Regions from separate parts of the Thermoanaerobacterium sp. CMT5567-10 genome, predicted to be linked through region 1. Evidence: predicted binding sites of a transcription regulator. Region 1 holds the regulator's gene; the other holds the start of a gene.
What was found. The regulator ArgR, encoded in region 1, controls arginine synthesis, uptake and breakdown. The targets are predictions, from matches to a motif close to ANTGNATAAANATACA.

Region 1 (4,838 bases):
TTTTGCAAAGAGCATTTGACCAAGTAATACATGATATATGTATACAAAATTTGCCTGTAGTTTTGGCGATAGATAGAGCAGGTCTTGTTGGAGAAGATGGTGAAACACATCAAGGTGTGTTTGATGTTTCATTTCTAAGGATGATACCGAACATGACTATTATGGCCCCTAAAGATGCCAATGAATTTGTTGAAATGATTAAATTATCAAGTATGATGCAGGGACCTTGTGCAATAAGGTATCCAAAAGGAAATGCAGGTGACTATGATGCAAAAAGAAAAGTGAGTTTTAAAATAGGCAAAGCTGAAGTTATACAGGAAGGTAGTAATGTGGCTATTTTTGCACTTGGTAGGATGGTTAACGTTGCAATAGATGCTATAGATAAACTTCAAAAAAATTCTGTAAATCCATATCTAGTAAATTTAAGATTTGCAAAGCCCCTTGATGTTGAGACGATATTGAAGATTTCAGAAAAAGTTGATTATATATTTACTGTTGAAGATAATGTAATAGTAGGCGGAGTAGGTAGTGCCATATTAGAACTTTTAAGCGATAACAATATTTATAAAAAGTTCTATAGATTTGGTTTTCCAGACAAATTTATTGAGCATGGCGATGTGGGTAGTCTATTTAAAAAGTATGGATTAGATAGTGATTCTCTGGCAGAAAAAATTATTGAATTGGTGATATCATGAAAGGGAAAGAAAGAGCAGATATATTATTAGTAAGTAAAGGCTTTTTTACATCTCGAGAAAAGGCTAAGGCTTCAATTATGGCAGGAGAAATATTTGCAGATGGCAAAAGGGTAGATAAGGCTGGAGATTTGATTAGTGTTAATTCAAAACTGGAAGTAAAAGGTAAACCCAACCCTTATGTTAGTCGTGGAGGCTTAAAACTTGAGAAAGCGATAAAATATTTTAAAATTGATGTAAAAGATAAAATCGCAATGGATGTTGGAGCATCTACTGGTGGGTTTACAGATTGTTTATTAAAAAATGGAGCTAAAAAGGTATATGCTATTGATGTTGGATATGGTCAGCTAGACTGGAACTTAAGAAATGATAAACGTGTTATAAACATGGAAAGAACTAATATACGTTATCTTAATGATTTACCTGATGTTGTCGATATAGTGACTATAGATGTGTCTTTTATATCACTTGCAATTGTAATACCATCAGTTAAGAAATTTTTAAAAGACGGTGGTGAATTGATATCCCTCATTAAACCTCAATTTGAAGCAGGGAGAGAAAAAGTTGGTAAAAATGGTGTTGTTAAGGATAAAAATGTCCATATAGAAGTTATAAAAAAAGTTATAGATGTATTAGAAAGACTATCGTTTGGTATACATGGAATTACTTTTTCTCCTATAAAAGGCCCAGAGGGAAATATTGAGTATTTAATTTATGCAAAAAATAATGATACTAATTTCATTGAAATTGATGTTGAAAAATTAGTAGAAATGTCGCATGATGTACTTAATAAAAATAAAAAGTTATAAAAAGAAGGATATTTAAAAGTTTTGTAGAATTATGAATTTAAGTTTTTAAATATGTGGTGATGGAATGAAAAATATTTGTGTTATACCTAATGTACACAAAGACAAAAACTTAAGGATGACCCAAAATCTTGTCAGTTGGATTATTGAACATGGTAATAATCCCGTTTTAAATGAAGTTATTGCATCGAAAATTGGTTATGACGAATATGGAAAAAATACTTCAGAAATTTTTGAAATCAGTGATTTCATTGTAGCTTTGGGTGGCGATGGTACGATTTTAAACGTTGCCAGACAATGTGCATCATTTTCGACTCCAATTCTCGGCGTTAATTTAGGGCATCTGGGATTTTTAGCAGAGGTTGACAATGAAAATATATATGAAGCTGTGGAAAAGATAATCAAAGGTGAATTTTCAATTGATAAAAGGATGATGTTGGAAGCAAGTGTTGTTAAAGATAATATGGAGGTAGTTAATTTTATTGCTTTAAATGATATTGTTGTAACTAGGGGTTCTTTTTCGAGGATGGTAAAATTAAAAGTATTTGTAAATGAACAATATGTCAATACTTATTTGGCTGACGGAATTATTATATCCAGCCCAACAGGTTCGACTGCGTATTCTTTATCTGCAGGAGGACCTATTGTGTATCCAAACCTAGAATTGTTTGTCATAACGCCAATATGTCCTCATACATTGCATTCGCGCTCAATAATTGTATCAGAAAAAGATAGAATAAAGCTTGTAATAGTGGGAGAGAATCAAGATGTAATGATAACAACCGATGGACAGCAAGGTTATAAACTAGACAGTGGTGATAATATTTATATAAGAAAGAGTAATAAATATACTAATTTGATACGACTTAAAAACACAAATTTTTTCGATTTATTGCGTAGCAAATTATCAGAAAGAAATATTAACACATGACGAGGAGTGTTAGAATGATGAAATTAGCTAGACACGCAAAAATTCTTGAGATAATAAGCAAAAATGAAATTGAAACTCAGGAAGAGCTGGCTGATGCTCTTCAAAAAGAAGGGATAAAAGTAACTCAAGCGACAGTATCCCGTGATATTAAAGAATTGAGGCTTATAAAAGTATTGAGCGCTGATGGTAAAAAATATAAGTATGCATCTATGAAAAATCCGGATAATAAAGTTACTGACAAATTAGTTGCACTTTTGTCTGGAATTGTAAGCATAGATTATGCCGGAAACACAATAGTCATTAAGACACTTTCCGGCACGGCACCTGCGGCTGCGGAAGCATTGGATACATTAAACTGGAATGAAGTTGTGGGAACACTTGCTGGTGACAATACCATATTTATGTTAGTAAGATCGGAAGATTCCGTAAAAGAAATTATTGATAGAATTAATGAGTTAATTAAATGAATAGTTTTTGAGGGGGATTATGATGATCCTTGCACTGAGCATAAAAAATATAGCGCTAATTGAAGAAGCTGAGATAAAATTTGAAGATGGTTTAAACATACTTACTGGAGAAACAGGTGCCGGTAAATCTATTGTTATTGATTCAATGATGCTTTTGCTAGGTGGAAGGGCAAATAAAGACATAATACGGAATGGTACTCAAAAGGCGACTGTGGAAGGTATATTTTTAATAAATTCCCACAGGGACTTAATACATAACATTCTTGATGAAGCTGGTATCGAATATGAGGAAGATGATACTCTGATAATAAGTAGAGATATAACTGAAAATGGAAGAAATTATTGCAGAGTTAATGGCAGAATTGTTCCATTATCTATTTTGAATAAACTTGGAACGTATTTAGTAGACATTTTAGGGCAGCATGAGCACCAGTTTCTTCTTGATAACAGTAAACATATGGCGATATTAGATAATTTTCAAGATAAAAATTTTTTTAAGACAAAAAATATTATTAAGGATTTGCTGGGGAAATATAATTCTTTAAATAATAAATTAAAAGAATTTAATTTGGATGATAAAGAAAAAATATCAAGAATAGATCTTCTAAAATATCAAATAAATGAAATTGAATCAGCTAACATCAAACCAGAAGAAGAGGATGATTTGATTGAAAAGCGCAATATATTGATAAACTCTGAAAAACTATTTAATTATATGAATGAGTCGTATAATTTACTTTACAAAGGTATAGAAGATAATACTTCTATCATTGATAATCTTAGTACTGTTTTAAAAAATTTAGATACTTCATCACGAATAGACAAAAAGCTTGAGAAGTTGAAAGATATGATTGAAAGTATTTTATATACATTGGAAGATTGTTCTTTACAAATAAGAGATTATGTAGAAAATATTGACTTTAATGCAGAAAATTTAAATGAAATAGAAAAAAGATTAGATTTGTTAAATAATCTTAAAAGAAAATATGGACGAACGATAGAAGAAATAATTAAATATAAAGAGGAAAAAAATAATGAATTGTTAAAATTGTTAGATGCGGAGAAAGAAATTAATAAAATAAATGAAGAAAAAGAAAAAATAATGGCTAAGATAAAGGAATTGTCTGATGAATTACATCTGAAAAGAAAAAATGTGGCAGATTTTCTAGAAAAGAAAGTCAGTACTGTATTAAGTGAGCTGAATATGCCTAATACAATATTCAAAGTTGATATCAGAAAGAAAGATGTACCAAACGAAAATGGAATGGACGATGTAGAATTTTTGATTTCAACTAACATTGGAGAACCATTAAAACCACTTGAAAAGATAGCATCTGGTGGTGAGTTATCTAGGATAATGCTGGCTCTTAAAACAATTTTAGCAGATTTTGATGGTATTTCAACGTTGATATTTGACGAAGTTGATACGGGAATTAGTGGTAAAGCGGCACAGGCAGTTGCAGAGAAAATGGCTTTAATATCAAGAAATCATCAAGTTATATGCGTTACACATTTGCCTCAAATAACATCTATGGCTGATGCACATTATAAAATTACAAAAGAAGTTAATAAAGATAAAACATATATAAAAATTGAAAAGCTTAATTACGAAGGAAAAATAAAAGAATTATCACGAATAATAAGCGGTTCAATTATGACAGATACGACTTATAATCATTCAAAAGAATTAATTGATTTGGCACAGAAATATAAAAATTCTATAAGTCAAAGATAGATATACGGGTTTAAGACCGTATTTTTTTATTTTTTGAAAAAAGTTATTAATTAACTTAGAAATCTAGCTTTTTATTGACAGTATATAAATCATATTAAAAGGTTAATTTAAACTTAGCAAAATTAAATGAGGGAGTGATTAAATTGAAATGGAATAAATTTAAATATTTAATTTTTATTTTTTATCGGCTTTAATAATATATGTTAA
Region 2 (4,838 bases), 1.2 Mb from region 1:
AACCTCCATATTCACAAACTTTTATGTGTCCTTTATTGCTTTTCAAATATATATCAACGGTAGCTGGCGAAAAATCGGCTCCTGAGTATCCTACAGCCGCAATGATCCTTCCCCAGTTGGCATCTTCACCAAATATAGCTGTCTTAACCAAATTTGAGTTGACAACAGACTTGGCAGCTAGAATTGCATCATCTTCCGTAGGGGCATTGACTACACTTACTTCCATGAACTTAGTAGCACCTTCGCCATCTTTGGCTATTTGCTTTGCCAAATACTTGTTTACATATAAAAGCGCGTTGTAAAAAACCTCGTACTCATGTGTATTTTCCTCTATTGTAGGATTGCCTGCCATACCATTCGCCATTATTATGACAGTATCATTTGTGCTCATATCTCCATCGACAGATATCATGTTGTAAGATCTCTTTACAGTGTCTTTCAATGCTTTATTTAAAGCACTTTTCGATACATCAGCATCCGTAGTGATAAAAGACAGCATAGTAGCCATATTGGGAGAAATCATGCCAGAACCTTTAGCAATTCCACCTATCTTAACTTCAACACCTTTTATATTGAACTTTACAGCCACTTCTTTGGCAAACGTATCTGTGGTAAGAATCGCTTCTGCAGCTTCTTTTCCACCATCTCTTGATAGACTTTGAACAGCCAACTCTATTCCTTTAACAATTTTATCCATAGGAAGCGTCACACCAATAACACCTGTTGAGCAGACAAGCACATCGTCTTTATCTATGTTAAGCTTCTCTGCTGCCATAAAAGCCATAGATGAGGCATCTTCATATCCTTTTTTCCCCGTACAGGCATTAGCATTGCCACTATTTGCGACTATTGCTTGCGCTTCACCATTTTTTATTTTCTCCATGTCTAAAATTACTGGCGCCGCTTTCACCTTATTAGTTGTAAATGCTGCTGCAGCATTCGCCTTTTTCTCAGAGTATATTATGGCAAAATCTTTTTTCGCTTTTTTTATGCCTGCAAATACACCTGATGCTAAAAAGCCTTTAGGAGATGTGACATTTCCTTCAATTACCTCAAAATCCTCCATTATCAAATCCTCCTCAGCTTATCTTTATGGGAAAACTGGCACCATTTTTAACCCTTTATTCTCATCGATGCCAAACATTATATTCATGTTTTGAACAGCCTGCCCAGATGCACCTTTTACCAAATTATCAATGACAGACATTATTATCAATGTATTAGAATGTTTATCACACTCAAGTCCTATGTGACAAAAGTTTGATCCATATACGCTTTTTGTAGATGGGTATTCACCAATATCCAATATTTTCACAAAGTATTCATCTTTATAAAACTCACTGTATATTTCGTGAATACTTTCTATTGAAATATCTTTTTTCAATTTACAGTACATGGTACTTAAAATTCCTCTTGTCATTGGCGTCAAATGTGGTGTAAAAACGACATTTGTATCTTGGCAATTCAAATTTGAAAGCTCTTGCTCTATTTCAGGTATGTGCCTGTGTTTTGCTACATTGTAAGGTTTTATGCTTTCATTACACTCTGCGTACATATTGCCTTGCTTTGGACTATGACCTGCACCAGATACGCCAGATTTAGAATCAATTATTATATGACTTTCTATTATTCCGCCTTTTAAAGCAGGTGCCAATCCCAGAATGACAGATGTAGGATAACATCCCGGATTTCCCACAACCATCGCATTTTTAATCTCATGTCTGTGAATCTCTGGAAGCCCATAAACTCTACTTACACTGTCGTAATCATCGCTATCTGCCCCATACCACTTTTTGTAAATCTTAAAATCATCAAATCTAAAATCCGCACCAAGGTCAATAAGTTTCACTCCACTTTTGCATAATTTTTCAGCTATATTCATTGCATATCCAGATGGAAGTGCTGTAAATACCACATCGCAATTTTCAACAATGTCATCAATATTAAGTTCCTGAAGCTCTACTTTACAAAATCCTTTTAAAGAAGGATACACATCTTCAATTTTTTTGCCATTGAAGTTTTGAGATGATAAGTACTTTATCTGGACATCTTCGTGATTTGATAAGATTCGAATGAGTTCTACACCTGTATAGCCTGTAGCTCCTAATATGCCAACCCTCACCATTGAGTTCCACCTCTAACATTTATATATATTAATTTTGATTTATATTTATGCATTAAACATTAAAAAAATAATGTGAAATTATGTATAAATAGTATTTGATTTTTATATTTATTCGTCGTTTTTATTATTATATCACCTTCTGAAATTTTTTCAAGTATTTTTCGCAAAAAAAATAGTTAAATTTTCATCCATTTATAGTAAAATATAAATATAAAGGCTAAAACTTTTTAGGAGGTTTAATCATGGGAAAGAAAATAATCGGAATCGTACTTATATTGCTTGGACTTATATACCTTAACGACAACCTTGGCTTTTTATCAAGATACGGAATAACATTAGATATGTCTACTCTATGGCCTCTTTTTATATTGATACCAGGAATAATGATGGAAGTAAGCTACTTAAAGCAAAGAAAAAATCCTGAAATCTTAGTTCCAGGCGGAATACTTACATCAATGGGCATCATTTTTTACTTTGACATCTTTACAAACTGGATTTACTCTGAATACACATGGCCTCTATACATTCTATCTGTTGCAATAGGTCTTCTTCAGCTTTACATTGTAAACAGAGATTTTGTGCTAATGGGCTTAGTCATGGTCATAACTGCCGCTGTAATATTAAGTTATGTGTCCATTTTGTACAACCAATTTTCCATCGTTTGGCTAAATCCAAACTTGATAATCTCAATCATGATAATCTTATTGGGACTTGCTTTAGTCATAAGGAGCCGGAGAAAGTAGTAGTAAAAAAGACTGAAATAAATTCAACCTTCTTAATCCGGATCAAGATAAGACAACTTTGTATATATTTTTATAGCTGTAAAAATATATAACGTTCGAGTTTGTAGCATCAAAAATCAATTAAGGTTATATGAAAATAATTCAACATATAATGCAAGAATTACTGCTTGTCGTAGAAAAAATAATCGAATTATTGAATGGTAAATTTACCAATCCAGAATTTGAAGAATCGGAACTAAAAAACTTTTTAATTCTTTTGGGAGAGAAATCTGCACAGAAGTACTTCATAAACTTGATCGAAGCATATATGAAGACAAATATCAAAAGAAATATTAAGTGATAATTCAAAAAGATTGTCAAAAGATAGTAACAATAACATTTCGAGATATAACATAAAGAAACAGAGAAATAGCATATCTTATAAACAAAATGAAATGAATTTCAAGGATTATGAAACGAAAGTTATGAAATAAAAAGTCATGGTAAACGCCATGACAAATACATCAACTAGACAGAGTTCCGCTCCATCCCTTGTCTATCTAGTCTATTTTTTATTTTTAATATAATAAATGTCGGGTTTTTTATAATTTACATATACAGTTAAGGATTTCCCTTTTTTATCAACACCTTTTATTATCCAGTAAACGGGGCAAGGAGATTTTTCCATAAGTTTTGGATCATCGAAAAATTTGTCCAGATCAACTTCTAAATTTTTAAGCTCTTCTGATTTTACTTTAGTAATTTCCGCTTTTTCTTTAGCTACTTTCAAAGCCTCTTTATCTGATATTCCACCTACCACATCTCCTTGTTTTTCTAGATTTGAACATCCTGTGAGAGCCAATATAAGTAACATGGTTATTATCCATTTTTTTGATATCATAAATATCACCTTTTTATGGAATAAATATATGTGCATATTTGAAAGTCCCATCAAATGCAATATACACATCTGTAGGAGTTTCACTCCATGTATCATGTACTATTACATATTCTTCTGTTATTTCTCCAAGTTCTGTTACGTATTCATATCCAACACATGCCATTGTATGATTTTCATAAGTTGGATGTCCTATTACCGATAATAATAGGGGTCTTGAATTATTTATTTCATTCCTTACATCATAATAGCTAGGAGGATTTAAATCATAACCATCAAAATTTGTATATCCTTTTGATTTTATATATTGAATAGTACCAGACATAATAAATAAAACATTAGTAGAACCATTACTATCTGTTCCCATATTCATTGCCAATTTTTCTATTACTTGATTAGTAGTTTCATTAATAACAAGGTTAGGATATCCATGAGCATCCCAATAATAAATCAAGTTAGCTGCTGATGTAGGAGCACAGCCTTTATACCAAGTCAAATCTGGAACACCACTTATTTTCTTCGTAGTTATTGTTCCACTATTCATTGGATTAAAATCAAATAATTTGTTCCATGTTTTCACATTATTAACATCTAAGTTAATATCTGAGGAGTTTATTGTACTTTGATTTATGTCTTTATAAATAATTTTTTTATAATTTCTAATATCAAATAATTCTTCCTCTTGATCATAATTGTTTCTATTTATAATAAATTTTATCATATATGTATTAGGGAAAAAATATACATAAGTCGTTTTTTTGAGTGTTTCATTTCTTTGAAGATTTTGTTTTATCTTGGATAAGCCAATACTATATGGTGAACTAGCTCGGGAATATTCTAAAATAGGCGGCATATTTTTATTAGCGCTTACTATAATATAGCCTAATAATGCAGTCTTGTCATATACATTAAAAAGATAAGCAATAACATTATTATTAAAATCGACTAATTCTGTTCCATCGTCTACTTCACCATTAATCCAGTCTTTAAATTCAGCATTATGCTTTTCTCTAATAACATGATTTGCTGCAATCTTTTTCGCATCATTTTTATTCACAATTGCAGAAACACTATTCAGTTTATTATCACCAAC

Region 2: the regulator ArgR is predicted to act here: its motif matches at 2,164-2,179, upstream of argC (N-acetyl-gamma-glutamyl-phosphate reductase).

The regions. Positions count from the first base shown of each region.
Region 1 is NZ_CP130558.2:197,221-202,058, reverse strand. It holds gene dxs (1-deoxy-D-xylulose-5-phosphate synthase) at 1-695, shown strand, start outside; gene Q2T46_RS01085 (TlyA family RNA methyltransferase) at 692-1,501, shown strand; gene Q2T46_RS01080 (NAD(+)/NADH kinase) at 1,566-2,429, shown strand; gene Q2T46_RS01075 (arginine repressor) at 2,444-2,896, shown strand; gene recN (DNA repair protein RecN) at 2,919-4,631, shown strand; gene spoIVB (SpoIVB peptidase) at 4,795-4,838, shown strand, end outside.
Region 2 is NZ_CP130558.2:1,411,634-1,416,471, forward strand. It holds gene argJ (bifunctional ornithine acetyltransferase/N-acetylglutamate synthase) at 1-1,066, opposite strand, end outside; gene argC (N-acetyl-gamma-glutamyl-phosphate reductase) at 1,091-2,125, opposite strand; gene Q2T46_RS07355 (LiaF transmembrane domain-containing protein) at 2,368-2,868, shown strand; partial or broken gene Q2T46_RS07360 (ISLre2 family transposase) at 2,999-3,201, shown strand; gene Q2T46_RS07365 (hypothetical protein) at 3,413-3,748, opposite strand; gene Q2T46_RS07370 (C39 family peptidase) at 3,762-4,838, opposite strand, start outside.